One region of the Bradyrhizobium sp. Kon56 genome, then DNA from elsewhere that is predicted to be linked to it. Evidence: predicted binding sites of a transcription regulator. Region 1 holds the regulator's gene; each other region holds the start of a gene.

Evidence for each region. The regulator LexA, encoded in region 1, represses DNA repair genes until DNA is damaged. The targets are predictions, from matches to a motif close to TGTTCNNNNTGTGTTCNG.
Region 2: the regulator LexA is predicted to act here: its motif matches at 7,640-7,657, upstream of AC0L3B_RS18115 (DNA recombination protein RmuC).
Region 3: the regulator LexA is predicted to act here: its motif matches at 6,092-6,109, upstream of AC0L3B_RS18515 (helicase-related protein).

Annotation. Positions count from the first base shown of each region.
Region 1 covers NZ_JBVVOU010000016.1:61,356-71,225, forward strand. The annotation lists gene AC0L3B_RS23900 (ComEC/Rec2 family competence protein) at 1-1,512, shown strand, start outside; gene AC0L3B_RS23905 (hypothetical protein) at 1,651-2,085, opposite strand; gene lexA (transcriptional repressor LexA) at 2,594-3,295, opposite strand; gene AC0L3B_RS23915 (molybdopterin molybdotransferase MoeA) at 3,472-4,683, opposite strand; gene AC0L3B_RS23920 (hypothetical protein) at 4,922-5,113, opposite strand; gene AC0L3B_RS23925 (HAD family hydrolase) at 5,281-5,907, opposite strand; gene AC0L3B_RS23930 (alpha-hydroxy acid oxidase) at 5,922-7,055, opposite strand; gene AC0L3B_RS23935 (S41 family peptidase) at 7,360-8,697, shown strand; gene AC0L3B_RS23940 (bifunctional diguanylate cyclase/phosphodiesterase) at 8,971-9,870, opposite strand, start outside.
Region 2 covers NZ_JBVVOU010000010.1:74,390-84,259, forward strand. The annotation lists gene AC0L3B_RS18065 (pyrimidine 5'-nucleotidase) at 1-274, shown strand, start outside; gene AC0L3B_RS18070 (LysR family transcriptional regulator) at 300-1,205, shown strand; gene AC0L3B_RS18075 (carboxymuconolactone decarboxylase family protein) at 1,315-1,674, shown strand; gene AC0L3B_RS18080 (DUF302 domain-containing protein) at 1,679-2,134, shown strand; gene dapD (2,3,4,5-tetrahydropyridine-2,6-dicarboxylate N-succinyltransferase) at 2,273-3,118, shown strand; gene AC0L3B_RS18090 (DUF805 domain-containing protein) at 3,221-3,871, shown strand; gene dapE (succinyl-diaminopimelate desuccinylase) at 3,868-5,034, shown strand; gene truA (tRNA pseudouridine(38-40) synthase TruA) at 5,199-5,936, opposite strand; gene fmt (methionyl-tRNA formyltransferase) at 6,057-6,980, opposite strand; gene def (peptide deformylase) at 6,993-7,517, opposite strand; gene AC0L3B_RS18115 (DNA recombination protein RmuC) at 7,689-8,888, shown strand; partial or broken gene AC0L3B_RS18120 (GIY-YIG nuclease family protein) at 8,951-9,252, shown strand; gene AC0L3B_RS18125 (AmpG family muropeptide MFS transporter) at 9,339-9,870, shown strand, end outside.
Region 3 covers NZ_JBVVOU010000010.1:156,678-166,547, reverse strand. The annotation lists gene AC0L3B_RS18545 (class I SAM-dependent methyltransferase) at 1-536, shown strand, start outside; gene AC0L3B_RS18540 (SIR2 family NAD-dependent protein deacylase) at 608-1,360, shown strand; gene AC0L3B_RS18535 (non-canonical purine NTP pyrophosphatase) at 1,363-2,010, shown strand; gene AC0L3B_RS18530 (HTH domain-containing protein) at 2,005-3,678, opposite strand; gene rpmB (50S ribosomal protein L28) at 3,949-4,260, opposite strand; gene AC0L3B_RS18520 (DUF3108 domain-containing protein) at 4,889-5,698, shown strand; gene AC0L3B_RS18515 (helicase-related protein) at 6,376-9,792, shown strand; gene AC0L3B_RS18510 (RNA-binding S4 domain-containing protein) at 9,815-9,870, shown strand, end outside.

The DNA.
Region 1 (9,870 bases):
GATGCCCGCATCCGGGCGACGCTCGACGGCGACAATCGGGCGATCGCGACCGCGCTGCTCACCGGGCGGCGCGATGCGATCACCACGCCCGTCAACGATGCGATGTTCATCTCCGGCCTCGGCCACGTGCTCTCGATCTCCGGTTATCACATGGCCGTCGTTGCCGGCGTCGTGTTCTTCGCGGTGCGCGCGCTGCTCGCTCTGATCCCCGGATTGGCGGCCGGCTTCGCCATCAAGAAATGGTCGGCCGCCGCCGCGCTGGTCGCCGCTGCGTTCTACCTGCTGCTGTCGGGCGCGGAGGTCGCCACGCAAAGGTCGTTCTTCATGACGGCGGTGGTGCTGATCGCGGTGATGGTCGATCGCCGCGCCATCACCTTCCGCACGCTTGCTGTGGCTGCGCTGATCGTGCTGGCGGTCGCGCCGGAAGCGCTGGTGCATCCGAGTTTTCAGATGTCGTTTGCGGCAACGCTCGGCTTGGTCGCACTGGTGCAGATCGGCATGCCCAATTTGTTTGCCTCGCCGGACAATTCGGCGACTGCGCGCATTGCGATGTGGGGTGGGCGCGAGATTGCGATGCTGTTCATGGCTTCGCTGATTGCGGGACTTGCGACGACGCCCTATGCCGCCTTTCATTTCCACCGTGTCACGCCGTTCGGCGTGCTCGCCAATCTCGGCGCGATGCCGGTGGTCTCTGCGCTGGTGATGCCGGCGGGGCTGTTGGGGCTGCTTGCTGCGCCGTTCGGGCTGGACAGCGTGTTCTGGTGGCTGATGGGGATTGGCATCGAGTGGATGGTCGCGGTCTCGCGCTGGGTCGCGGCCTTGCCGGGCGCGGTGGGCCGCATCCCGGCGTTCGGGATCGCGCCGCTGATCGCGGCGAGCCTGGGAATCATTGTGCTCGGCTTGTTGCGCACGCCGCTGCGCTGGTCCGGCGCCCTGGTGCTGCTGGCAGCGATCCTCTGGGGACTGTCGGCGCGGCAGCCCGACATCCTGATTGCCGGGGATGGCGCCAGCGTCGCGGTGCGGGGCAGGGACGGATATCTGCACCTGATCAGGACGAACAAGGACAGCTTTCTGCTCAAGGAATGGCTCGCTGCCGACGCCGATCCGCGCGATGCGGGCAGAGCCTCGCTTGCCGATGGCGTGTCCTGCGACGAATCCGGCTGCGTGACGCCACTGGCCGACGGGAGGCTGGTCGCGCTGGCACTGCGCGTCGACGCTCTCGCGGACGATTGCAGTCGGGCCGCGCTGGTGGTGACGACTCGTCCCGCACCGCCTGATTGCGCGGCGATGGTGGTCGATCGGCAGCGGCTCGCCAGCCAGAGCGCGCTGGCGCTGACGCAGCGTGGTGACGGTTTTGTGGTTCAGGCAGTGAGGGCGAGAGGCACGAGCCGCCCCTGGTTGCCGGCCGGCGCCGGCGAGGGTGATTTCGACGGCAGCCTCGCGCCAAAGTCGACCGCGCCTCGCATCAAGGACGCAACGCCGGCGGACACCGACCTGCAAGCCGTCGATTGATCTGATGGTGCGGAGCAACGCAGTGGTTCGGTGCGTCCGTTCGGATTAGCGGGGTGCAAACCACACCATCTCGCCGGCCACGGCCGGCGATGGCGATTTAATCCTGACCTCCGACTTCGTAGCCGGAGGGCGGCTCTGTCAGCCGATCGGCAGGTGCGTGACGGTCGGCTGCCTGTCGGCGGTGATCTGCGCCTTGTGCTCGCGCTCGGTGACCGACTGAGTCACCGGCAGTTGCAGCACCGTCGCGCGCTGGCCTTCGACGAGCTGCGTCACCAGCACGTATTTGCCGTCGGGGAATTCGATCGCATCATGATGGCGGTCGGGAACGTGCGGATCGATCTTGCCGAACTTGCCCACGCGGGAATTGATGGTGCGCGTCCAGATCCAGCGATTGTCGTAGCGGACGTCGTCGGCGAAGGCGAGCTCCGTCCCCGGCAGCAGGCAGACGGCAACAGACGGATCGGCTGCAGAGGCGAAGCCGCGCGTCGAGGTGCCGCGGAAGCTTGTCGTGACGATCGTCTCGCCGACTTCGGCGGGGCGCGACGCGACGGCATGTAGGCTGTAGTCACACATCGGGTGCTCCTCATGCTGGGATAGCAACCCGCGTCTCTTATCGAGGCGCAGGCCTCTATCAGAGTGGAAGCACGAACGCTCTGCTTGGTTGTGGGCAAATCTGCGGCTGGCTTCCGCAAGCCGCGATCACATTATCTTTCCCGAATTCAATAGGAACAAAGCTCGCCGCGATGCATTCGGGAGGCGCGTACGCGAACATTGCCAACTTGGCTGCAACGGCCGAACTTGACCGCTGGTCGCTGTTTCCTCGAACAACCGAGCCGCGAAGCGGTGCTGCTTGAAGCGGTGCTGCTTGAAGCGGTGCTGCTTCGTCGGCGTGGCGAGGAGCCAGCGTTGGAGGAGGGGCCGGATAGTCTGTGCAGAACCAGAAAGGCTATCCAGCCGGAGCGGACGATGATCCGCTCCAATCTCTGACCGGCGATGCCGATCGGAAGCGCGCGAGGCGCCAAGCACCTCCGGCATGAAGTGCTTCCGATATGAAGTACTGCCGATAGAAAGACTCCCGGTATCAGTACTTCCGGTAAAGCCCGATCAGCTTGCCCTGAATCTTCACCCGGTTGGGCGGCAGGATGCGGACCTCATAGGCCGCGTTGGCGGGCTCGAGCGCGATCGAGGCGCCGCGACGGCGGAAGCGCTTCAGCGTCGCTTCCTCGTCGTCGATCAGCGCCACCACGATGTCGCCGGTATCGGCGCTCTCGTTGCGCTGGATCAGGGCCATGTCGCCGTCGAGAATGCCGGCTTCGACCATCGAGTCGCCGCGCACTTCCAGCGCGTAATGCTCGCCCGAGCCGAGCATGTCAGGCGGTACGCTGATAGTATGGCTGCGGGTCTGCAACGCCTCGATCGGCGTGCCGGCCGCGATGCGGCCCATCACCGGCACCGCGACGGGACGTTCGCCCTCGTCAGCGGGCAGGCTCGCGCTCGCACGCACCTTGCCGAGATTGCCCTCGATGACGCTCGGCGTGAAGCCGCGGCGGCTGCCAGCGGCTGCCTGGAGCTCCGGCAGCTTGATGACTTCAATCGCACGGGCGCGGTTGGGCAGGCGTCGGATGAAGCCACGCTCCTCGAGCGCCGTGATCAGGCGATGGATGCCCGACTTCGAGCGCAGATCGAGCGCATCCTTCATCTCGTCGAAGGAGGGCGGCACGCCGCTTTCCTTCAGACGTTCACTGATGAACCGCAGAAGCTCGTATTGTTTGCGCGTTAACATCTCGACCAAAGTCCCCCGGTTGATGTCGTCCGATTCCGAGACGCTGAATTCGGCCATAAGCCGCTGCATGCTCGAAACAAATCATGAACAGACACTATATGTTCGATACATGTTCCGCAACTGCTTAATTTACCGTGAACAGAGCAAAGTGCGCGGAACGCGCGTTGCGGGGGCGCTCAGACGGGGAGCCGCAACACTTCGCAAGCCGTGCCTGCTTCGGCCTTCGGCGCGAATGGTGCGCGGACGAGAAGTACCTGTGCTGCAGCGAGATTCGCAAGCAGCGAAGAGTCCTGATGATTGACGGGAACAACGACGCGTGTGCCATCGTCACGCTCCTCAAGATGCGCGCGCAGATAGTCCTCGCGCTGGTCGTTGGCGCCGACGTCGCGGCCGAGCACGGCGCGTTCACGGCGATGGTGAATCACTGAACGGCCCGACAGGGCGCGAATCAGCGGCACCATGAACAGGAAAGCGCACACGTAGGACGATACGGGATTGCCCGGCAGGCCGATCACACCCATTGCGCCGAGTCGCCCGTGCATCATTGGCTTGCCTGGCCGCATCGCGATCTTCCAGAACGCCATCGCGATGCCTTCGTCCCGCAGTGCCTGCTGGACCAGATCGTGGTCGCCGACCGATGCGCCGCCGGTCGTGATCAGGACGTCGGCGCCGCTCTCGCGGGCGCGGCGGATGCCGGCGGTGGTCGCCTCCAGCGTGTCGGCGGCAATACCGAGGTCGATGGTCTCGGCGCCCTCGCTGCGGGCGAGCGCGTGCAGGGCGTAGCCGTTGGAATAGACGATCTGGCCGTGGCCGGGCGTGGTGCCCGGCATCACCAGCTCGTCGCCGGTGGCGAGAATCGCGACTTTCGGACGCCTGACAACGGCAAGGTGCGGATGATTCATCCCGGCGGCGAGCGCGAGGTCTCGCTCGGTCAAACGGCTTCCCTTGCGCAGGAGCACGTCGCCCTCGCGGAAATCGACGCCGGCGGGGCGGATGTGCCGGCCGGCGATTGCGGCTTCCTTGATCGTGATCCGCTTGCCGGCGGCGACCGTGTCCTCCTGGATCACGACGGCGTCCGCGCCAAAGGGAACGACGCCGCCGGTGAAGATCCGCACGGCCTCGCCGGCTCCGACCGTTCCCTCGAACGGTCGGCCCGCTGCGACTTCGCCGATGACGGTGAGCTCCGAATCGATCGTCGCGGCGTCGGCCGCGCGCACCGCGTAGCCGTCCATCGCCGACATCGCTTGCGGCGGCTGCGTGCGCCGCGCCACGACGTCACGCGCGAGCACGCGATGGTAGGCCTCGTCGAGGGAAATCATTTCTTCCGGCAGCGGCTCTGCACCCGCCAGCACCGCGGCAAGCGCGTCAGAAACCGGCATCAAGGCCACGGCGAAAACTCCTGCTCGGCACGTTCGGGCGAATGTTCCGCACGTCTTCTAGCCGAGCGCAGGCGCAGAGGCAAAAGCGGCTGAGCAGGCACAGTCATCCCGCCCCTTCACATTGTTCCGGAAGGCAGGATCAAGCGCGTCGCGGCATGATCCGAAGGAGGTCACAGATCGGCAGGAGAGTGGTCATGGAAGCGACGAAAATCATGGCAAGGCGAGAACGCGCCATGGCCTGAATCGATCAGCTCCCTGCCTGCCCGGGAGTTACGTCGGGCGCCTTGGATCCCTGATCCTTGTCGGGCAGCGGGTCGGCTTGGGATTTCAGGTCGGCGGCCTTGCTCACAAGCTTGGCGGAAAGGTCCGAATCTGAAGTTGTCCTCGCGAATTCAAGAAGAAGAGAGGCCTGCTTGGTGAGGTAGGTTTTGCCCAGCACGATGATGCATCCGTCCGTAGAAGTCCCAACGGACTCTAAGAGTCCGGAAGGCGGTATTCCGTTCCCGGAACTCTGTATAAAAATGTACAAAGTGATCCGGTTCCTCAATTTTTCAAAATTGGTCCGTCGGGCCGTGCCGTCGTGGGTTTCGCGACAACGGACCGTCGTCAAATGCCCAATGCCTTCAATGCGTTCCCGACGTCACGCGGCGAGGTCACATGCACCGCCGTCAAGCCGCGCGCGCGCGCTCCCTCGATGTTTTCGGCAAGATCGTCGAAGAACACGATGCGCCCGGCGGGCACGCCGATCGCCGCAACGACGTGGTCGAAGGCCTCCGCATCCGGTTTGCGCAGGCCGATGCTGGACGACAAATACAGCTCGCGGAAATGGCCGAGGAGGTCGGCATATTCCCTCGAGAAATGGTCCACGTGCGGCCGGTTGGTGTTGGAGAAAGCATAGAGCGGCATCTGTTTCGCTGCGCGCGGCAGCAGCTCGGCGATGTCAGGCATTTCGCCGGCGAAAATCGCGTTCCAGCCTTCCAGGAACTGCGCATCCGAAATGCCGATTCCGAGCGAGGCTCGCAATGAGGCGAAATAGTCCTCATCGCTGATCTTCCCCATCTCGTGCAACCGATAGGCTTCGCTGTCCCGCACATAGCGCGCGACGATGGCTTCGGGCTTGCAGCCGGCATGTCCCGCCCAGCAGGCGATCGCCTTGGAGAAATCGATATCGAGCACGACGCGGCCGAGATCGAACAGGAGCGCATCCGCGCTGCCGGGAGAGAGCGATGTCACCTGCGTCCTTTCACTCAGTATCGATACGGCTCGTGGTCGAACAGCGGAAACGCGCTGAACACACTCGGCGCGTTGGTTGCGGTCGCCTGGTGCAGGCAGGATTTGTTGACCTCGGCGAACGAGGTCGCACCCAAGAGGCCGAGGCAGCGCAGCACTTCGTCCTCGAGCAGTTCCAGCATGCGCGCCACGCCGGCTTCGCCGGCCGCCGCCAGCGCCCAGCATTGCAGCCGGCCGATGCCGACGAGGTCGGCGCCCGCCGCGATCGCCTTGACGATGTCGGTGCCGCGACAGACACCGCCATCGACCATGATCTTGGCGCGGCCGTTCACGGCGTCGACGATCTCGGGCAGCACGTGCATGGCGCCGCGACCGTGATCGAGCTGACGGCCGCCATGGTTGGAGACGTAGATCCATTCGACGCCGTGATCGATCGCGATCAGCGCGTCCTCTGGCGTCGCGATGCCCTTGAGGATCAGCGGGATCTTGAACTTGTCCTTGATCATCTTCACCGTCCGCCACTCCAGACCCTTCTGGTAATCGCCCCCGGTGGCGCGCAAGCGGCTCTCGCGAACGTAGCGCTTGGCGATGTCACGTTCGCGGCGGCTGTAGTGGGCGGTGTCGACGGTCAGGCAGAAGGCGGCGTAGGCGTTCTTCTCGGCCCGGCTGACGACGTCGGCGACGAAGGCGTCATCGCCGCGCACATAGAGCTGGTAGAGCCGCAGCGCGTCGGACGCAGCTTCGGCGGTCTTTTCTAGGCCGGGCTCGGACACCGAACTGAGCATGTGCGCCGCACCGAAAGTGCCGCAGGCGCGTGCCACGCTCGCCGCACCATCCGGATCGAAGATCTCGAGCGCGCCGACCGGGGCGAGGACCACGGGCAGGCGCATCTTGCGGCCGAACTGTTCGACCGAACCTGTAACCTTGCGAACATCGCGCAGCACGCGCGGGCGGAAAGCGATCTCGTCCAGCGCCATGCGGTTGCGACGCATCGTGGTCTCGGTCTCGGCCGCGCCGACGATATAGTCCCATGCATTCTGGTTGAGGTTGGCGCGGGCTTTCCGGATGAATTCATGCAGATTCTGGAACGGCTCGGTGCTAGCGCCGAGCTCGACGTTCCTTTCCGGTTGGATGCGGGGTGCTTCGTTCATTGTTATCCTCCCGAGAATTTGAAGCCTTCCCTGATCGCCTAACCCGTCCGGGGCGCCAAAACCATCCTAAAATGGCATGGCTGCGAGGCGCGGGCCGGCCGGCCGACCCCCGCGGCGCACGAACCGGTCCTGCAACGTTGCCGAAAGTTTGGGTCCGGACCAACCGATTTTTACGGTGTACCCGCCGGCGTGGCATCCCGGCCTTGAAGAAACCAGAATGGTATTGTGAGAAGCAGGCTGGATCGCCATTTGCATGGCGGCTCCCAGCCCCACCGAACCGCGAAGCAAAAAGGCCAGCCTATCCATGCGGAAAACCCTGCTGTTTCCACTGGGCGCGCTCACCGGAGCGTGTCTGACCCTTTTGGTAGCCAGTCCGCACGGCGGCGTATGGGCGGCACGGGCGGCAGCGAGCGCGGATGACGCCTATTCCAAGCTCAATCTGTTCGGCGAAGTGTTCGAGCGGGTGAAGGCGAGCTATGTCGAGAAGCCTGACAATGCCAAGCTGATCGAAGGCGCGATCACCGGCATGGTGACCTCGCTCGATCCGCACTCGCGCTACATGAACGACAAGGCCTGGACCGAGATGCAGGAGACCACCTCCGGCGAGTTCGGCGGGCTCGGCATCGAGGTCACGATGGAGGAGGGGCTGGTCAAGGTCGTCTCGCCGATCGACGACACGCCGGCATCCAAGGCCGGCATCATGTCGGGCGACCTCATCAGCAAGATCGACGGCGATGCCGTGCAGGGCATGACGCTCGAGCAGGCCGTCAACAAGATGAAGGGGCCGGTCGAGACCCAGACCAAGCTCACGATCGTGCGCAAGGGCGCCGACGCCCCGCTCGACGTCGCGATCAAGCGCGAGATCATCCATGTGCGTCCCGTGCGCTTCCACGTCGAGAACGGGGATATCGGCTATATCCGCGTCACCTCGTTCAACGAGCAGACCACCGATGGCCTGAAGAAGGCGATCGCATCGATCACCAAGGAGGTTCCGCCGGAGAAGCTGGTAGGCTACGTGATGGACCTGCGCAACAATCCGGGCGGATTGCTCGACCAGGCCGTGTCGGTGTCGAGCGCGTTCCTGCAGCGTGGCGAGGTCGTCTCGACCCGCGGCCGCAATCCGGAAGAGACCCAGCGCTTTACCGCCCATGGTGGCGACCTCACCAAGGGCAAGCCGCTGGTGGTTCTCGTCAACGGCGGCTCCGCCTCAGCCTCGGAAATCGTGGCCGGCGCGCTGCATGACCACAAGCGCGCGACGCTGATCGGCACGCGCTCGTTCGGCAAGGGCTCGGTGCAGACCATCATTCCGCTCGGCACCGGCAACGGCGCGCTGGCGCTGACCACGGCGCGCTACTACACGCCCTCGGGCCGCTCGATCCAGGCCCAGGGCATCGCGCCCGACATCGAGATCCTCCAAGACGTGCCGCCCGAGCTGAAGGGCCGGATGGACACCATGGCGGAGTCCCAGATGCGCGGTCATCTCCAGGCAGCCGACGGCACCGAGCAGACCGGGTCGCAGTCCTATGTCCCACCGGAAGCGAAAGACGACAAGGCCCTGCATACGGCCTACGACTTCCTGCACGGCCAAACCGCGAATGCGGTCGCCGCCAAGCCGGCGTCGAAGGCTGCGGTGCCGAACTAGGCGCTCGCGACGGTAAGGTGTTGATCGCCCGGGAGCGGATAGCCGTTCCCGGGCGAACTTGTTTCGGGACGCTGTGTCAGCTCGGGTTCATGGCCGCGAAGGTGGCCTCGTAGCAGCCATCGCGCTCGGCCCAGCGGCGGGCGCGGTCGCGCTCGACCAGACCTCGCCGCTGGACCCGCAACTCCAGCAATTGCATGACCTCCGCGACACCCTGCGTCGTGTGTATCGAGGAGAGCTTCTGGGAATGCCGCTGCGCCGACCACGAGGTCCGAACTAGCTTGCCTCGCGGCGCCGGCCTTCCTCGCCATTACGCCGGGCGAGACGGCTGCGATGAGCTGCGAACAGCTCCAGCACCTTGTCGGCGGGCTTTGCGGCGCTGAACAGATAACCCTGCATCTCGGAGCAGCCGAGCGCGCGCAGCAACCGCTGCTGCTCCTCGGTCTCGACGCCCTCGGCCGTGGTGGTCATGCGACGGGCGGCCGCGAGATTGACGAGCGCCTGCACGATGCTGGCGGAGCCGTCGGGGCCGGCGATGTCGTTGACGAAGCAGCGGTCGATCTTGATCTTGTCGAACGGGAAGCGGTGCAGATAGCTTAGCGAGGAGTAGCCGGTGCCGAAATCGTCCAGCGCGATGCGGACGCCGATGGCGCGGAGTTGATGCAGGATCGCAAGCGCCGTGTCGTCGTCGCGGATCAGCACCGCCTCGGTGATTTCGAGCTCGAGCCGGCTCGCCGACAAATTGGAGGCGGCAAGCGCCGCCATGATCTTCAGCGCCAGCGTGCCGCTCTTGAATTGCACCGGCGAGACGTTGACGGCGAGGCGGATGTCGTCGGGCCAGTTCGCCGCGTCCCGGCAGGCGGTCGCCAGCACCCATTCGCCGATCTCGTTGATCAGGCCGGTGTCCTCGGCGATCGGAATGAACTCGGCCGGCGAGACCATGCCGCGCTCGGGATGGCGCCAGCGCACCAGCGCCTCGCAGCCGGTGATGCGGTCGTCCTTCAGGCTGAGGCAGGGCTGGTAATACACCTCGAGGCCGCCTTCGCGTCCGCCTTGGGCGATGGCGTGGCGCAGGGCGATCTCGAGCTGCCGCCGCTCGTGGATCTTGGCGTCCATCTCCGGCTCGAAAAAACGGTAGGTGCGGCGCCCGGCGGCTTTGGCGGCGTACATCGCCAT
Region 2 (9,870 bases), on a different contig from region 1:
CGCCGCCGAATTCGAGCCGAAGCCGGCGCCACAGACCTACCGGAAGTTTCTCGCCGACCATTCGGTCGATCCGACCCGCGCAGCGATGTTCGAGGACCTCGCCCGCAACCTCACCGTTCCGCACGAGCTCGGCATGACCACGATACTCGTGGTGCCGGACGGCACCAAGCAAGTGGTGCGTGAAGATTGGGAACTGGCGGGCCGTGATGCGGCCCATGTCGACCACGTCACCGACGATCTGACTGGGTTTCTGCAGTCGCTCGCGATCGGCTGACCCCCGCAGCAACGCAGGAGCGACCGTGCCTCAGAAGCCGACAGACTTGGCTGCGATCGAATGGGAAGACCTGCGCTACTTCCTGCACCTGGCTCGCGAAAAAAGCCTCTCGGGTGCCGCACGAAAGCTGGGCACCACGCAACCGACAATGAGCCGGCGCCTCGAACTGTTCGAAAGCAAGCTCGGTGCGATCCTGTTCGACCGCCTTCCGTCCGGCCTTCGGCTCTCCGACACCGGACGGCAGATTCTCGATTATGCCGAGAGGATGGAGGACGCAGCACTGGCGGCGCAGCGGATCGCAGTTGGCAGCAGCGCTGGACTGACCGGAACGGTGCGCGTGACCTCGCCCGAATGGCTCGGGGCACTGATCCTCTCGCCTTTGCTGGCGAAGTTCTGCGCGGCGCATCCGACCGTCACCGTCGAGCTGGTTACTGACGCCGAGGCCCTGAGCCTCACGCGGCGGGAGATAGATGTCGCCCTGCGCTTCGGGCGCTTCCAGCAGGACGGACTGATGCAGCGGAAGATCGCCAGCATTCCGTTCGAGCTTTATGCTGCTGCTGCCTATCTCAAGGCAAAGGGACCGCCCGATTTTTCGGACGGTGGCGCCGACGCTGCGCTCATTACGATGAACGCGGCGCTCGCCGAAAGTGTTGCGGAGACGAAGTGGCTGCGTCGCTATTTGCCGCAGGCACATGTTGGATTCTGCAGCAATAGCCGCGATGGTCAGGCCGCTGCGGCCGCTGCCGGCGCGGGGCTGGTTTGCTTGCCGACTCGGCTGGCCTCGGCCTATCCCGCGCTTCGTTCGATCAAGACGCCGGCGCCCGTCCCGAGCCGCGAGCTGTGGCTGGGATTTCATCGCGACACCGGCAAGGTCCGGCGGGTTCGCGCCGTGGTGGACTTCATCGCGGGAGAATTCCCTCAATTCGCCTGACGCTTCGGCAAGCTGTATAGCGGCCATACGCCCATAGCTGATGGCTCCCGCGAGACCGCACGTCTATCTCTCGAGCTCGGCAACAACCCGCCGTTCGAGGAGAGAGACAATGATGATGGATTGGAGCGCCTATCGGAGCGACTTGCTGGCGCGGATCGGCGACATTGGTGCCCTAAGCCCGGCGACGCTGAAGGGCTATCGCGAACTTGGCGCGGCTGGCCCCCAGACAGGAAAGCTGGACGGAAAGACGCGCGAGTTGATCGCGCTGGCGGCGGCCGTGACCGCCCGCTGCGACGGGTGTATTGCGGTTCACGCCGCCGCCGCCGCACGTTTCGGCGCGAGCCGTGAGGAGCTCGCCGAGGCCCTCGGCGTGGCGATTGCGATCGGTGCGGGGGCGTCGTTGGTCTACTCGGCACGGACGCTCGAAGCGTTCGATGCGAGCCGGGCACCGAAGCCGGGCGAAGGCTGATCCGATGACGCAAACACCGCAACCTGTGGCCTTCTCCGGATGCGGTTCGGCCGCAAGCTCGTTTCACCGGTCGGTCACCTCTTCGTTGACCGTCGAAGAGGTGGTCACCCGCTTGAAGCAGGGAATCATTGCGGCAGACCTCTGGATCCTGCACGAGATCGACCCGCAAATGCTGCTCAGTCGTGGCGGCTTCGCCATCGGCCCCGCGCGTCAGGTCCTGTTTTTCCACCCACGCCTGATGTCGCGGCTGCTGACCGCCGATAGCGCGGCGCTGCTCGAGGCCCCCCTTAAGTTCGCCGTGATCGGCTTTCCAGACGGTCAAGCCGAACTGCGATGGCTTGATCCGGCTATGGCCTTCGCGCGCTACCGTTCACCGGCATTGACCGAACTCGGAAATGAGCTCGCCGGCCTCTGCGAGGGTATCGTGAACGGCATCGATCTCGCGGGCACATCAAAATAGCGGCCGGCCATATCCCGGGCCATGTCCCGGGCGCGTCCGAACGCGCCGGGACATGGCCGACTGCGTTCTTGACTCTCTCGCTCCAAGTCCCGAAAAAGCGATCCAAATTCCCCGCAAATGCTGCTCAAGGATCGCCAAATGTCCCTGTCCGTCCTCGAATCCACCATCAACGGCGCCTTCGAGGCGCGCGACGGCGTCTCGACCTCGACCAGGGGCGAGGTCCGCGAGGCCGTGGATCACGCGCTGGAGATTCTGGACAAGGGAGAGGCCCGCGTTGCCGAGCGCGGGGCCGACGGCAAGTGGAAGGTCAATCAATGGCTGAAGAAGGCGGTGCTGCTCTCGTTCCGCCTCAACGACATGGGCGCCATTTCCGGCGGCCCCGGCAAGGCGGCCTGGTGGGACAAGGTGCCCTCGAAGTTCGACGGCTGGGGCGAGAACCGCTTTCGCGATGCCGGTTTCCGTGCCGTCCCCGGCTCCATCGTGCGCCGCTCCGCCTTCATCGCCCGCAACGTCGTGCTGATGCCGTCCTTCGTCAATCTCGGCGCCTACGTCGATGAATCCACCATGATCGACACCTGGTCGACCGTCGGCTCCTGCGCGCAGATCGGCAAGCGCGTGCACATCTCCGGCGGCGTCGGCATCGGCGGCGTGCTCGAGCCGCTGCAGGCCGAGCCCGTGATCATCGAGGACGATTGCTTTATCGGCGCGCGCTCCGAGGTCGCCGAGGGCGTGATCGTGCGCAAGGGCGCGGTGCTGTCGATGGGCGTGTTCCTGGGGGCGTCGACCAAGATCGTCGATCGCGAGACCGGCGAGATCTTCATCGGCGAGGTGCCGGAATTTTCGGTCGTCGTTCCCGGCGCGCTGCCCGGCAAGCCCATGAAGAACGGCCAGATCGGCCCGAGCACCGCCTGCGCCGTCATCGTCAAGCGCGTCGACGAGCGCACGCGCTCCAAAACCAGCATCAACGAGCTGCTGCGGGACTGATTCGCGGCACCAGCGGCTGTACGACACCGAGGGTCCATCGAACCCGCCCTCCCCCCATCGCGACCAACATCCGGGCGACCTTTCCCGCCCGGAGCCTTTGGCATGGACTGGATCTGGTATCTCTTCCGCTTCGACGGCCGCATCAACCGCGCGCTGCTGTGGCAGGCGCTGCTGATCGTCATGATGCTGGCCTGCATGCTCGGGATGATCGACCAGGCCCTCAAGGTGCTGAACGGGGCGGCAACTTTCGCCTTCAACTTCAATGTCGACTTCGATTTCGGTGTCGACGACATCTTCAACGTGGTCGATCCCAGGGCCTATCGTCAGCTGGCTACGGCCGATCGCGCGACCCTCATCCTCAAAGTGTTCGGCACTTTGCTATTCCTGTGGATCTATCTCGCAACCGCGACCAAGCGGCTGCACGATCGCGACCGGAGCGGCTGGTGGCTGGTTCCGTTCTTCGTCGTGCCTGCGTTGTTCGACCAGTTCTCGGACCTGCTGCCCACCAATTCAAACTGGGTTCTTGCCGTCGCCTGGACCGTGCACATTCCGTGGTTTTGGGGCCTCGTGGAAATATTCATTGTGCCCGGCACCTCGGGCGACAACCGGTTCGGCCCCGATCCACTGGCCGTCCTTGAAGATGGCTCCGCGCCCGCACCTTCGACGAAAAGCTGGGACCAGCAGAGCGAGATCGAATTTGTCCCGCCCAGTGCTAGCCCACCCGGCGGCATGCATGTTAAGCGGGGCGCATGACCGATGCTCTCTCGATTGCCCGCGATCTCATCCGCTGCCCCTCGGTAACCCCGGCCGATGCCGGTGCGCTGGGCGTGCTCGAACAGGCCCTCAATGCGGCAGGCTTCACATGCCACCGCGTGACCTTCAGCGAGCCCGGCACCGCCGACGTCGACAATCTCTATGCGCGGATCGGCACTGACGGGCCGCACATCACCTTTGCCGGCCACACCGACGTGGTGCCGCCTGGCGACGAGAGCGCCTGGAGCGTCGGCGCGTTCTCCGGCGAGGTGAAGGACGGCTTTCTGCACGGCCGCGGCGCGGTCGACATGAAGGGCGGCATCGCCTGCTCGGTCGCCGCGGTGCTGGAGCATCTTGCCGCGAACGACGGCAAGCCGCGCAGCGACGGCAAAGGTTCGATCTCCTTCCTGATCACCGGCGACGAGGAAGACGTCTCCATCAATGGCACCATCAAGCTGTTGAAGTGGGCGGCCGAGCGCGGCGAAAAATTCGACCATTGCGTGCTCGGCGAGCCCTCCAATGTCGAGACCCTCGGCGACACCATCAAGGTCGGCCGCCGCGGCTCGCAATCCGGCACGCTGTATGTCGACGGCGTGCAGGGCCATGTCGCCTATCCGCACCGCGCCGCCAATCCGGTGCCTGATATCGCGCGGCTGATCGTGGCCATCTCGGACGAGCCGCTCGACCATGGTAGCGCGCAGTTCCAGGCCTCCAACCTCGAATTCACCTCGGTCGACGTCGGCAACACCGCCAACAACGTCATCCCGGGCCAGGCCCGCGCAAAATTCAACATCCGCTACAACGACAACCACACCCAGGCGAGCCTGCGCGAGCTGGTCGAGACGCGGCTGACAAAAGCCTGCGGCAACCGCATTCGCGCCCGCATCGTCTGGGAGCCCTCGAACTCGAACGTGTTCGTGACCAAGCCCGGCCCGTTCACCGAACTCGCGGTGTCCGCGATCGAGGAAGTGACGGGCCGCAAGCCAGAGCTGTCGACCTCAGGCGGCACCTCGGATGCGCGCTTCATCTCAAGCTATTGCCCGGTGATCGAATTCGGCCTGGTCGGCCAGACCATGCACCAAATCGACGAACGCGTGCCAGTTCAGGATCTGGAGCGGTTGACCAAGGTGTATCGCGGGATTTTGGCGAGGTATTTTGGGTAGGCTCTTCCGCCTGCCCACTCCGCTGTCATCGCCCGACTTGATCGGGCGATCCAGTATTCCAGAGACGACAGTGACTGAGCCGAGAGGCCACGGCGTACTGGATGCCCCGGTCAAGCCGGGGCATGACAGTGGGGGATGTAGCGAGAGTACGCGCCCTCACCCCATCAGTAATCCACCTGCATCAGATACAGCCCGTCCGGCGGGGCGACGATGCCGCAGGCGGCGCGGTTGCGTGCGGCGAGCGCTGCGGAGAGATCATCGGCGGTCCAGCGGCCTTCGCCGACCCACATCAGCGACCCCACCATCGAACGCACCTGGCTGTGCAGGAATGAGCGCGCCGAGGTGACTATGGTGATCTCGCGCCCGTCGCGCAGCACGTCGAGCTGATCGAGCGTCTTCTCCGGCGACCTGGCCTGGCACTCGGTGTCGCGGAAGGTGGTGAAATCGTGCTTGCCGAGCAGGCGTTGTGCCGCCGCATGCATCGCATCGGCGTCGAGCCGGCGCGGCACGCGCCAGGCGTGGCCGGCATCGAGTGCGAGATTGGCGCGAGTGTTGACGATACGGTAGCGGTAGTGGCGCTTGATGGCCGAAAAGCGCGCCTCGAAACTATCAGGCACGATATCCGCTTCGAGCACCGCGACAGGATGCGGGCGCAGATGCGCATTCAAGCCGTCGCGAAAACGGCCTGGCGGAAACTGCTTCGCGACATCGACATGCGCGACCTGGCCGCGCGCATGCACGCCGGCATCGGTGCGCCCGGCGCCGTGCACGCGCGCATCCGCGCCGGTCATCGCCTTGACGGCAGCCTCCAGCGCCCCTTGCACCGAGGGCAGCGTCTCCTGCACCTGCCAGCCGAAGAACGGCGCGCCGTCATATTCGATGGTGAGCTTGTAGCGGGGCATCTTGTCCAGTTTCGCTGTCATCGCCCGGCTCGACCGGGCGATCCAGTACTCCGCAGCCTATCCGTTCGACCGAGACGCCTCGGCGTACTGGATACCCCGCCTTCGCGGGGTATGACAGCGTCAGGTGAATTTGGCGCCGGTCTTCAACGGCACGCCGCGCAGGAAGTCCGCGGCCTGCATGCGTGCCTTGCCTTCGCGCTGGAGCTCGATCAGACGGATTGCGCCCTCGCCGCAGGCGATGGTGAGGTGATCGTCGAGCACCTCACCGGGTGCGCCCGTGCCTTTCGCCAGCTCGCAGCGCAGGATCTTGACCCGCGCATTCTCAAGTTCGGCCCAGGCGCCGGGAAACGGCGACAGGCCGTGGATATGGCGCAGCACCTCGCGAGCGGGCCTGGTCCAGTCGATCCGCGCTTCGGCCTTGTCGATCTTGGCGGCATAGGTGACGCCGTCCTCGCTCTGCTGCTCGAGCTGGAGCCCGCCGCGCGCCAGCGCGGCCATGGCGCGCACCATCAGATCGGCACCGAGCCGCGACAGACGATCGTGCAGATCGAGCGCGGTCATGTTGTCCGTGATCGCGAGCCGTTCCGCCATGGCGACGTCGCCGGTGTCGAGGCCAACATCCATCTTCATCACCATCACGCCGCTCTCGGCATCGCCGGCCATGATGGCGCGGTTGATGGGAGCGGCACCGCGCCAGCGTGGCAGCAGCGAGGCGTGCAGGTTGTAGCAGCCGAGCTTCGGCGCATCGAGGATCGCCTGCGGCAGGATCATGCCATAGGCGACGACGACGGCCGCATCGGCGTCAAAGGCGCGAAATTCTTCCAGCCCCTCCGGCGTTTTCAAAGTCTTCGGCGTCAGCACGGGCACACCGAGCTTTCGCGCAGCCTCTTCCACCGGGGTCGGCTGCAATTGCAGCCCGCGCCGTCCGCCGGGCTTCGGCGCGCGCGTGTACACGGCCGCGATCTCGTGGCCATGCGCGACGAGCTCGAGCAGCGTCGGCACGGAGAAATCGGGCGTGCCCATGAAGATCAGGCGGAGGGGCATCGACAGAGAACCTCACTCCGCGCGCTTGGCGGCTTTCTCGAACTTCTTCAGCACGCGGTCGCGCTTAAGCTTTGACAGATAGTCGACGAACAGCACGCCGTTGAGATGGTCGATCTCGTGCTGGATGCAGGTGGCGTAGAGGCCTTCGGCGTCCTCCTCGTGCACCTTTCCATCGAGATCGGTATAGCGCACCCGCACCTTCGCAGGGCGCTCGACCTCCTCGTAATATTCGGGGATCGACAGGCAGCCTTCCTCGTAGACCGACAGGTCCTCCGAAGAGGCGATGATTTCCGGATTGATGAAGACGCGCGGCTCGGGCTTGGTCTCGCCGTCCTGGTCGGGCTTGGCGAGGTCCATGGTGATCAGCCGCAACGGCTGCGCGATCTGGATCGCCGCGAGCCCGATGCCGGGCGCGTCGTACATGGTCTCGAACATGTCGTCGGCAAGCTTGCGGATCTCCGGCGTGACCTTCTCGATCGGCTTGGAGACCAGACGCAGCTGCTTGTCGGGCAGGATGATGATTTCTCTGAGGGCCATGGCCGCGATTTAAGCCGCGCGTTCGATGCGGTCAATGCGGCCGGGAACCCCGTTAACCCTCCGCTAACCATAAAACTTCAGGTTTCGTTAACCATAAAAATTAACAGAGCATTTACCATAAATGTTCGCTATTCGTTCGTGTCTCGAAGCGAATCGGCTAGAAGCAGGGGCATGAACGAGGTCATTTTCATGCTTGGCGACTGGCCGGTGCGCACCGTGGACGCGCTGATCGGCTTCGGCGCCCTGGTCCTTATCCTGCTGCTCGTGATTGCCGTCGTGATCGCGCGGTCAGGGCGGCGCGGCGCGGAACTCGCGATGGCCAACGCCATCCGCGCCGACGAGCTCGAGGAGCGCATCAGCCAGATGCTGCACGCCCAGAGCGAGGCTGCGGGGCGAGTCGACGCCATGACCCAGACGCTGGCCGGCCGCCAGGCCGACATGGCGCGCGCGGTCAACGAGCGGCTGGATTCGGTGACCCACCGCGTCGGCCAGTCCATGGAGCACTCGACCCGCAACACCATGGAGAGCCTGCACGCGCTGCACGAGCGGCTCGGCATCATCGACAGCGCGCACAAGAACCTCACCGACCTCACCACGCAGGTGACGACCCTGCGCGACGTGCTCGCCAACAAGCAGTCGCGCGGCGCCTTCGGTCAGGCGCGGATGGAAGCGATCGTCCAGGACGGTCTGCCGAAGGGCGCCTACGAGTTCCAGTTCACGCTCTCGACCGGCAAGCGTCCGGACTGCGTCGTGTTCCTGCCCGACCAGCGTCCGCTCTGCATCGACGCGAAATTTCCGCTGGAGGCGATGACCGCGCTGCATGATGCGCGCACCGACGAGGAAAAGCGCATCGCCACGCAGCGGCTGCGCGGTGACGTGATGAAGCATGTCAGCGACATCGCCGAAAAATATCTCGTCGCCGGCGAGACCCAGGAAATGGCGTTGATGTTCGTGCCGTCGGAATCGGTCTACGCCGAGATCCACGACGGTTTCGACGACGTGATCCAGAAGGCGTATCGCGCCCGCGTCGTGCTGGTGTCGCCGTCGCTTTTGATGCTCGCAATCCAGGTGATGCAGCAGATCATGAAGGACGCGCGCATGCGCGATGCCGCCGACCAGATCCAGACCGAGGTGATCAAGCTCGGCGACGACCTCGGCCGCCTGCGCGATCGCGTGCTGAAATTGCAGAAGCACTTTGCCGACGCGAACGAAGACGTCCGCCAGATCCTGATCTCCGCCGACAAGATCGAGAAGCGCGCGGGGCGGATCGAAGAGCTCGATTTCAGCAAGAGCGATGCGCCCGAAGCCCCGCATCTCGTGGCCACCGGCGCTGCCGAGTTGTTCCCGAGGAAGCTCCAGGCGGGGGAGTAGAATATAGAACACACTGTCGTCGCCCGGCTTGACCGGGCGACCCAGTATCCCAGAGACGGCAGATGGGCGGGCGCTGCTACTACGTGTACATTCTCGCCAGCAAGATGGGCGACACGCTCTACATTGGCGTAACGAACGATCTCATCCGCCGCGTGGCCGAACACAAATTGTAGTTAGTCGAGAGCTTCACGAAGGAATAGGGCGTTGTGAAGCTAGTCTATTTCGAGCAATTCGATGATCCCGAGAATGCGATAAAACGCGAGAAGCGCCTGAAAAATGGACGCGCGCCTGGAAGATTGCGCTGATCGAGAAGGATAATCCCGATTGGAACGATCTCTATGCGGAGATCGCGGGCCCTCCATAACTCCGGCCTCTGGAATACTGGGTCGCCCGGTCAAGCCGGGCGACGACACCTCACTTGTGGCTCTCAGAATCTGCTAACACCCTGCCATGACCGCACCCGACGCGACCTCCCCTGCCGGCCCCGGCACGGCCCCCACCTCCTGGCGTGACAGCCTTGCCGTTTACCTGCAGCCGCGGGTGCTGATCGTGCTGTTCCTCGGTTTCTCGTCCGGGCTGCCGCTGGCGCTGTCGGGCTCGACGCTGCTGGTGTGGATGCGGGAATCCGGCGTCGATCTCAAGACCATCGGGCTGTTTGCGCTGGTCGGCACGCCCTACACGCTGAAATTCCTGTGGGCGCCGCTGGTCGATGCGATGCATGTGCCGCTGTTCACGCGCGCGTTCGGGCGGCGCCGCGGCTGGCTGCTGTTCTCGCAATTGCTGCTGATCGCAGCGATCCTGCTGCTGGCGCTGACCGATCCCGCGCGCTCGCCGTTCTACGTCGCGCTCGGCGCATTGCTGGTGGCGACGGCCTCGTCGACGCAGGACATCGTGGTCGACGCCTTCCGCGTCGAGAGCCTGCCGGAGAGCGAGCAGGCCGCCGGCATGGCGTCCTATGTCGCGGCCTATCGCATCGGCATGC
Region 3 (9,870 bases), on a different contig from region 1:
CGTTTCTCGAAGAGCATCCGGACGTACGTGGAATTCGCGTGCTCGACTTAGGTTGCGGGGAAGGGAAGAACGCCGCCGCATTTGCTCAATGCGGCGCAAGCGTAACAGCAGTTGATTGCTCCGCGAAGGCTATAGAAAATGGTCAGCGCTCGTTTCCAGACCCGCGAATTGAATGGCTCGTCTTAGATGGAAGAGCTTATCTGACTAGAGATGAATTATTCGATGTGATTGTGCTCTATGGCTTAGCGCACTGCCTTAGTTCGTCTGAAGAGATATCCTCACTGATCCAAACGGCGCTACTGAGGACACGGCTTGGCGGGTATCACTTCCTTGTTTCATTCAATGATGGGCCCCATGATTTATCCGCCCATCCGAACTTTTCGCCAACTCTACTGGCTCATTCGTTTTATGTTGAGCAATACGAAGGCCACACGGTCTTGGCTGAGTCTGACTCGATCATTCACGAGACGCATCCCCATAACAACATCCCGCATTTTCACAGTCTTACTCGCTTAGTAGTGAAGAAGGTCCGATGACCTGCCCCCCCGATCTTCGAAGATTGTACCGCGATAGGCGCGTCGTCCCGTTCGTCGGCGCAGGAGCGTCAATGTCAGTTACCTGGGACGGAGGAACCAAGAGGGGGCCCTCCTGGGAAGCGATGGTGGACCAAGCAGCGAAGCTGATTGGCTGTAATGACGAAAATTTGCTACGGATGCGGGGAAGTGACCTCCAAATCTTGGAGTACTTCAAGATTTTGAACCGCGAGCTCGCACCGCTAACGAATTGGCTTTCGCTACAATTCGCCGAAGCGACGGATGCAGACATTCTTGCCTCGCCGGTGCATTCAGAGTTGGTTCAACTGGATCGTTGCAGCCTCTACTATACAACAAATTATGACGATTTTATCGAACGAGCTCTAAAGAAGAGCGGACGAAATACACACATCGTATCCGGCGAACACACAATTGCGCATGATAGGTCCGTGATCGAAGTCGTCAAATTTCACGGCGACTTCAATAGTCCTCAACAGATGGTGGTCTCCGAATCGCAATACATGGAGCGGATGCGATTGGAGAGTCCAATGGACTTCAAGTTGCGGGGCGACATACTTGGTAGAGCCGTTCTGTTTATCGGATACAGCTTCCGCGATCCGAATGTGAATTACTTATTTCACATCGTGAATCGCTTATTTTCCGATCTGCCAAACTCTTCGAGTGGGAGAAGAGCATACATAGTTCTGCCAGAGCCGTCGGAATTCGAGCGGCGCCTCTTCAATGAGCGCAACATCGATGTCATACCCGTTGGGGCGGAAGATATATCAAAGAACGTCGCTGAAGTGCTTCATGAGATGAGAATCTAGTGATGAGCTCCTCTCCCATACAAATCGCGTATTGCTCCTGGAGTGATTACAAGAAGGAGGAATGGGCACTAGCGAAGGACACGATCGAGCTTGAGTATACCGGCAAGAAGCTGGGTGAGCTCTTCGATATCCGCTTTAGGAAGATCGCAACAACGGAGCCGCTATTATGCGATCTCGAGTCTATGGTTAAGTTCAAAGTTGAATCTGCGTATCGACAGATTCAGATCCCCTGCATTGTTGAGCATGCAGGGCTCGTTCTGGAAGGCTTCGGGGATAAGTCGTTTCCGGGTGGACTTACTCAGCCGATGTGGGACTCTCTTGCTCCCGAGCAGTTTGTGGCGGCTTGTTCGACGCTCACCACTAGAGCGATCGCGCGAGCTGTGGTTGGCTATTGTGACGGTTTGAACGTCCACACCTTTGTTGGCGAGACCCAAGGCGCTTTGAGTAATTCTCCAAGAGGAATTAGAGAGTTCTACTGGGACACCATTTTTTGTCCTGACGGCTTCGGCGGCCGGACCTATGCGGAGATCGTGAAGAACGATCATTCAGGTCTCGGGGAAAAGCTCCTCGTATCGCAATCAATTAAGGCCCTCAAGGCATTCATGACGTATCGCTTGGCCGCTGAACCGTCTTTATTTCCAGCGCTATGAACGCATTTGCGGCAATAGCTCGTCTAGCGTTCGCCGAAAGGCTTCCATCCCAAAAGAGTTGTAGATGTAGGCGTTTGCTCGGCGGCCTAGGCTTGAGATCTCCCCCTCTACTGGGGCGTCGTATACCTTAAGAAAATCGCGATAGCTGAATTTCAGCGTTCCTGCCTCTCTGGCGCGATACATGTCGAACGCGAGATCCGGTGGGGTCTGTACAAAGAGTAGTCCGATCCCGCCAGCGCACTTTCTTTCTAAGTGCTCGAAGGTGTCGAGATTTCGAATTCCATCGACAATCGTACGATTGCCACCTTCGTGCGCGATTTGGCTCGCGATGGCGTCAGCCAACTTCTTAGTGCCGCCTTCCGCACTGATGAATTCGTATGCTCGAGTTTGAAATTCCTCTCGTCCAATCTCCGCAATTGGAGGTGATTCCATTAGCGTGCGAACCAACTCCCCAGTCTTGATCAAAGAGCATTGTAAGCGTTGGCTGAGGTAATTGGCGGTCTCCGACTTCCCCGATCCAATTCGGCCCGCGACAACTAAGATGCGGTCGGTCGCAAAGCGAGAGTTATTTACGATTTCGAGTCTTGCTCGCGTGAAGAGAGTGGACGGATAAAAGCGTCGCAAACATAGCTGCGACCAATACTCGAAATCGGTTATGTCGACCTTGTCCTTTGAAAGATCGATCCATCCCAGGCCTTTGATCGATGAATCGCCCTTCTGCAGCTTCTTGGCTGTGTTCCAATCGGGAAGCCATGCACGGTAAACAATGGCAACGTGCCGCCTTCCGACCTCCGAAGAGTCGTCATTCAGAACTCCCAAACACTCTAGTGGGACGCTTTGAAAGAGATCGATAGTAGGTTTATCCGTAAGACTTGCCTCAGCCGAGACCTTGCGTTTTCGTCTGGTTCGATCTGGCAAAAAAAGTTCTTCCGCGAGCTCTCTGCGTCCACAAGCTGACAAACCAAAGTCGGCTCGCGAAAGCATGTCGAGATCAGCGGCGCTAACGTGGCCACCGAAGCCAATGCACTTCGATCCTCTTAGAAATTCGGCTGCTCGGCTGAGATAGGATCGCTTGAAGAACAGCAGGCGCTGACCACATTGAACCAAGACGTACGTTATGAATTGCTTCGCGTCGTTGTTGACCTCAGCCTCAGCTCGCCCGAGGTAGGTGGTAGTTTTTTCGCTAAGAAGCTGCCCCAGTATGGAGGATGTATCGGTGTCTATACCTTGAAAGGTCAGGACATCGCGATATGCAGATTCTGGAACGCACAGAACTTCTTCGTGCGGCGTATTTAGTACACGGCGCTCGGCTACGTATTCAGACGGAACTTCGCCGGGCGCAATGTCCGGCTCACTTAATGGTGCTCCTAGGGAAGCGCGAAGGATAAAGCGCCCGCGACCAGTTCGAACAAATCGTGAGTCAGACTTTCTGTGTAAGATGTCCATGCTAAGCCGAGCCTGCATGGATTTCTGAGGTGTGCGACCCATTGTGTGGTCGCCAAAGAGTCCTTGCTCGACTCCTCGATCAACAATCTCACCAGCGCTAAGTGGGACACGAGACTTGCTCAACACAATCTCCGCGACACGAAGAAAGGTTTGTCGTTCACCTTCGACGCGCTCGTCGGTCTGATTCTGCACGGCAACCGTTTGTTTTTGGTAACTATGCATTAGGATGATGTGCTTCCGCTCGGCGAGTGCTCACTCAAAAGCTACCTCGATCTAAGCCGCGCGCGAAGGACGATGCGGCTGTCGTTGAGAGGCTCCCAAAAAGTCGTGTCAATTGATGATCTTAGCGTAACCTACTCCAAGCGATGCGGCGACATAGACATTTCAACCGCAAAAACAAAAACGGCCGGATCTTCCGATCCGGCCGTCACGCAAACTCTTCCGGCTTAGCCTACGCCTCGCGACGCAAGCCTCCGCCCATTCCGATAACTCTTAGCTCGCCTTCTTCGCCGGCGCGGGGGTCGGGCCGACCTTCTTCTGGATGGCGCGCTTCAGCTCGAGGGCGCGCGGCGACAGCACGGCGGCCTTGGCCTTGAGCAGGAAGGGATCGAGGCCGCCATTGTGGTCGACGCTCTTGATCGCGTTGGTGGAGACGCGCAGGCGCACGTTGCGGCCCAGCGCTTCGCTGATGAAGGTCACGTTGACCAGGTTCGGCAGGAAGCGGCGCTTGGTCTTGATGTTGGAGTGGCTGACCGTGTGGCCGACCTGGGGGCCCTTGGCCGTCAATTCGCAGCGGCGAGACATGGCAAAATCCTCAATCTTTCCCAACGATGTGCGGCCGCCATTCGGGGCGCCACGGGCAAATCTCTGTCCTTGCAGGGAGCGGGCGGACGTATAGGGGGGAAGCGGCGGGACGTCAAGGTTTTGGGGCGGGTTTCGTGCTCCAAGCTAGCTGTCATCGCCCGGCTCGCCGCCTTCGCTGAAGCTTCGGCGGGCCGAGCACCCGTGTGGGCCTCGGCGTAGCCTTGGCGGAGCCGGGACCGGGCGATCCAGTATTCCAGAGGCGGTACGGCTGACCAGAGGGGCCGCGGCGTACTGGATGCCCCGGTCAAGCCGGGGCATGACAGCGGTGGAGGTGGCGGGGTGAGGTGCGCTTTACAGCCCCACCCCGATCACCAAAACGGCAATGATTATCGCGCCTTACCATCACATAAAGGGCGTATTCGCGCCCGAAAAGTCCAGTGGAGTTCCGGCCGCCGACAGGCCCGGACGCATTGCTTGGCGCGCTATTTGGCTTAAGTAACAACCGTTCGCGCCCCGATTGGATTGTTTCGTGCTCACAACGCCTCATCTTGCGCCCTGCCTGCGCTCAGCGGAGCGGCGCGCAAGGAATCCGCGCGTAAGCCATCCGCGCCCTGCCGGCCGCTGGGTCATGGCGGCCCTTGGCGGGCTGGTGTTGGCGTGGGCGGCGGAGCCCGCGGCGGCGCAGGGCAAGCTCGAGGCGCAATACGAGGCGACGCTGGCGGGCATTCCCGTCGGCAAGGGCGCCTGGAATATCGACATCCAGGACGATGTGTTCGCGGCCGCGGCCTCCGGCGGCACCTCGGGGCTTTTGAAATCGTTCGCGGGCGGGTCGGGCACCGGCGCCTCGCAGGGCCGCGTCGTCAACGGCGCGCTGGTCGCGACCGGCTACCAGGCCTCCACCACCACCTCGAAGAAGACCGAAGAGATCCGCATCACGCTCGACAAGGGCAATGTGAAGGATTTTGCCATCGTGCCGGAGCCGCCGGTCGATCCCGACCGCATCGTCGTCACCGATGCGCATCGCCGCGGCGTCTGGGACCCGATGACGGCCTCGCTGGTGCGTGTATCCGGCAGCGGCGAGGTGCTGTCGGCGGACGCCTGCCACGGCAGCGCCGCCGTGTTCGACGGCCGCATGCGCTACGAGCTCAAGCTCGATTTCAAGCGCATGGAAAACGTCAAGGCGGAGAAGGGCTACCACGGCCAGGTCGTGGTCTGCTCGCTGTATTTCGTGCCCATCGCCGGCTACATCCCCGACCGTCCGGTGATCAAATATCTCGCCGCCCAGCGCAACATCGAGGTCGCGTTCGCGCCGATCGCCGGAACGCGCATCCTGGTCCCGTTCTGGCTGAAAGTGCCGACCCCGCTCGGGCCGGCCATGCTGGAAGCGACCTCCTTCATCACCAGCGCCCAGCCGCCCAAGGTCGCGAAGACGCAGTAGGGCTGGGTGCCGTAGCCCCGCTGCCGTAGCCCGGATGGAGCGCAGCGTAATCCGGGGTTCTTTGCTTCGGCCCCCGCATTGCGCTCCGCTCCATGCGGGCTACGGACCTCCCTTTTGGTGAAAATAAACATCAATGATTTCAACAACATCCCTACTGTGCATGGGGTTGTTTTCGCACTTTTGTTTGGAGGGGGGTCGGGATGCGGGAATCCATTTGACTCCTCCCCGATTCTGATTCGACTCCGCGCCGTCCCCAGCTTTAACGATTCCGCCATCGAAACGTCGCTTGTGCGGCGGGCCAAAACTCCATCTAGTGCGAACCCATAAGCCTCCCGCGACATCTTGCGTGAACGGAACAGGACTCAAGAGGGAGTCAGCGATTCGGCCGCGATTCGTTCTCAACTCGTTCCGAAGCTTAAAGCCAACGGGAAAAGCGTCGCAAAGTGAGACAGTTGCGCGGGATCTGGGAAGGGGCGCCGCATTCTCCGCCGTCATGCCCCGGCTTGACCGGGGCATCCAGTGCGCCGCGCCCTCTCGGTTTGATCTGCGCCGCCTCTGGAATACTGGATCGTCCGGTCGAGCCGGGCGAGGACAGCAGCGTGTGAGGCGAGCCCTTCGCGCCACCGCCCCAAAACAGCACTGACATTCGCCCCAATCGCCATTACCTAATCCCCCAGATGCCTTTTTCCTCCTCCCCCTTCGCTTCCGAGCGGCTTCCCGGCGCCGGCGTCACTGCGGTGCTTGGTCCCACCAACACCGGCAAGACCCATCTCGCCATCGAGCGGATGCTCGCGCATCCCTCGGGCATGATCGGGCTGCCGCTGCGCCTGCTCGCGCGCGAGGTCTACAATAAGATCGCAGCAAGGGTCGGCCCCGACGCCGTCGCGCTCGTGACCGGCGAGGAGAAGATCAAGCCGAAAGCGCCGCGCTACTGGGTCTCGACCGTCGAGGCGATGCCGCGGGATCTCGACGTCTCGTTCCTCGCCGTCGACGAGGTGCAGATCGCGTCTGATCTGGAACGCGGCCACGTCTTCACCGATCGCATCCTCAACCGCCGCGGCCGCGACGAGACGCTGCTCTTGGGCGCTGCGACCATGCGTCCGATCATCGAGCGGCTGCTGCCGGGCGTCTCCATGATCACGCGGCCGCGTTTGTCGCAGCTGGAATTCGCCGGCGACCGCAAGATCACGCGGCAGCCGCGCCGCACCGCCATCGTCGCCTTCTCGGCCGACGAGGTCTACGCCATCGCCGAGCTGATCCGCCGCCAGCATGGCGGCGCCGCCGTGGTGCTGGGTTCGCTGTCGCCGCGCACCCGCAACGCGCAGGTCGCGATGTTCCAGAACGGCGAGGTCGATTACCTCGTCGCCACCGACGCCGTCGGCATGGGCCTCAATCTCGACGTCGACCACGTCGCCTTTGCCTCCGACCGCAAGTACGACGGCTACCAGTTCCGCCGCCTGACGCCGTCCGAATTCGCCCAGATCGCCGGCCGCGCCGGCCGCGCCACCCGCAACGGCACCTTCGGCACCACCGGTCGCTGCGCGCCGTTCGAGCCCGAGCTCGTCAATGCGCTGCAGAACCACACCTTCGATCCCGTGAAGGTTTTGCAATGGCGCAATTCGAAGCTGGATTTTGCGTCCCTCGGCGCGCTCCAGGTCTCGCTGAACCTGGCCCCCGGCCACGAGGCGCTGACGCGCGCGCCGATTGCCGAGGACATGCGCGTGCTCGACCACGCCGCCCGCGACGCCGAGGTGCGCGATGTCGCGCATGGCAAGGATGCGGTGGAACGGCTGTGGGAGGCCTGCCAGGTCCCGGATTATCGAAAGCTGTCGCCGGCCGCCCATGCCGAGCTGGTGACGACGCTGTACGGCTTCCTGATGCGGAAGGGATGCATCCCCGACGCCTGGTTCAGGACCCAGATCGACCAGGCCGACCGCGTCGACGGCGATATCGACACGCTGTCGGCCCGGATCGCACAGATTCGCACCTGGACCTTCGTCGCCAACCGCCCTGACTGGCTGAAAGACCCCGAACGCTGGCAGGGGATCGCCCGCGAGGTCGAAAATAAATTATCGGATGCGCTCCATGAACGCTTGACTGAGCGTTTCGTTGATCGCCGGACCAGTGTATTGATGCGCCGCCTGCGGGAGAACACGAGCTTGAATACGGAAATCGGCAAGACCGGCGAAGTCATCGTCGAAGGCCATGTCATCGGCCGCCTCGATGGCTTCACCTTTGCACCGGATGCGGCGGAAGCCGGCTCCGATGCGAAAGCGTTGCAGGCTGCAGCGCAGGCCGTGCTCGCCGGCGAGATCAACGCGCGCGCCGAAAAACTGGGCAATGCGCCGGACGAGCAGTTCGTGCTGACCTCGGAAGGCATCATCCGCTGGACCGGCGACGCCGTGGCGCGGCTGTCTGCCGCAGAGGAAGCGCTGCATCCGCGCATCCGCATCATCTCCGACGAACGCCTCACGGGCGCCCCCCGCGACAAGGTGCAGGCGCGGCTTGAGCTCTGGCTCAAGACGCATATCGAAAAGCTGCTCGGGCCGCTGTTCGAGCTCAGCAAGGCCGAGGACGTCACCGGCATCGCCCGCGGCATCGCCTATCAGCTCGTCGAGGCGCTCGGCGTGCTGGAGCGCCCGAAGATCGCCAACGAGCTGAAGGATCTCGACCAGCCCTCGCGCGCGACCTTGCGCAAATACGGCGTCCGCTTCGGCGCCTATCACCTCTATTTCCCCGGCCTGCTCAAGCCGGCCGGGCGTGCGCTGGCCGCGCTGCTCTGGGCGCTGAAGCAGGACAATGTCGATCCCTCCGCGCTGTCGGGCGCGCAGCATCTGGCGAGCTCGGGCCGCACCTCGTTCCCGGTCGACAAGCAGCTGCCGCGCGATGCCTATCGCGTGCTCGGCTACAAGCAGGCCGGCGAGCGCGCCGTGCGCGTCGATATCCTCGAGCGCCTGGCCGATCTGATCCGTCCGGCGCTGGCCTGGCGCGAGAACGCGTCTGGCGAAAAGCCCGCCGGGGCATTCGACGGCCGCAGCTTTGTGGTGACGCAGGCGATGACCTCGCTCACCGGCTCCGCCGGCGAAGACTTTGCCTCCGTGCTGCGTGCGCTCGGCTATCGCATGGACAAGCGCCCGCCGCTGCCGGCGAAGCCCGCCGCGGCTGTTGTCGAGACGCCTATTGCTGAGACGCCTGTTGCTGAAGCCTCCAGCGAAGAGACGCCCGCAACCGAAACGCCGGTCGAGGACGCCGCAACCCCTGCGGATGCCGCGATCGAAGCCGCTGCCGAGCCTGTGACCGTCGAAGACGCGCCCGGGATGGAGCAGCACGACGAGCCCGCGCATGACGAGCCGGCGCTCGAAGCTTCCGTCACGCCGGAAGACGCTCCCGGCATCGCGCCACCTGCGGAAGAGCCTGTTGCCCCCGCTGAAGCTGTCGAAACCGCACCTGCCGAAACCGCGCCTGCAGAGACCGCTGCAACTGAAGCCGCTGCGTCGGCCGATGCGGCAGCGCCCGTGGAAGCCGCGGCGACGCCCGCCGAGCCCGAGCTCATCGAGGTCTGGCGTCCCGCGGGCCGTCACGATGATCGCAAGCCGCGCCACGAGCGCCATCGCAACCAGCGTCATCACCAGCCGCGTCCACAGGCGGCCGCTGAAGCCGGCGCTGCGCCTGCCGAAGGCGAAGCCCAGCCTGCCGCCGACGGCGAGAAGCGCGGTGAGCGCCATCGCCATGGCGGCGGTCATCGTCGAGATGGTGGCAGGGACTTCCGCAAGCCGCGAGAAGGTGGCGCCGAAGCTGCGCCGCGTCCCGAGGGCCGCGACGACAAGAACCGCCGCTTCGAGGGCAAGAATGGCGGCAGCAAGGACCGCGACAACAAGGACCGCAACAAGGGCAAGTTCGGCGGCGATCGCGACAAGGGCCGCGATAACCGTGGCCGTGACCGCGACAAGGGCCGCGACCGCCAGGGCGGACCGTCGCTGCGCCCCTACGCATCGAGCGCCACCCCGCGCGAGCGCGATCGTCCGGTCGATCCGAACTCGCCGTTCGCGAAGCTCGCTGCGCTGAAGGAGCAGCTGTCCGGGCGTAAGGAGTGAGCCCACGACCGAGCGGCAGCGCATCGACAAATGGCTGTGGCACGCGCGGGTGGTGAAGGCGCGCACCTCCGCGGCCGC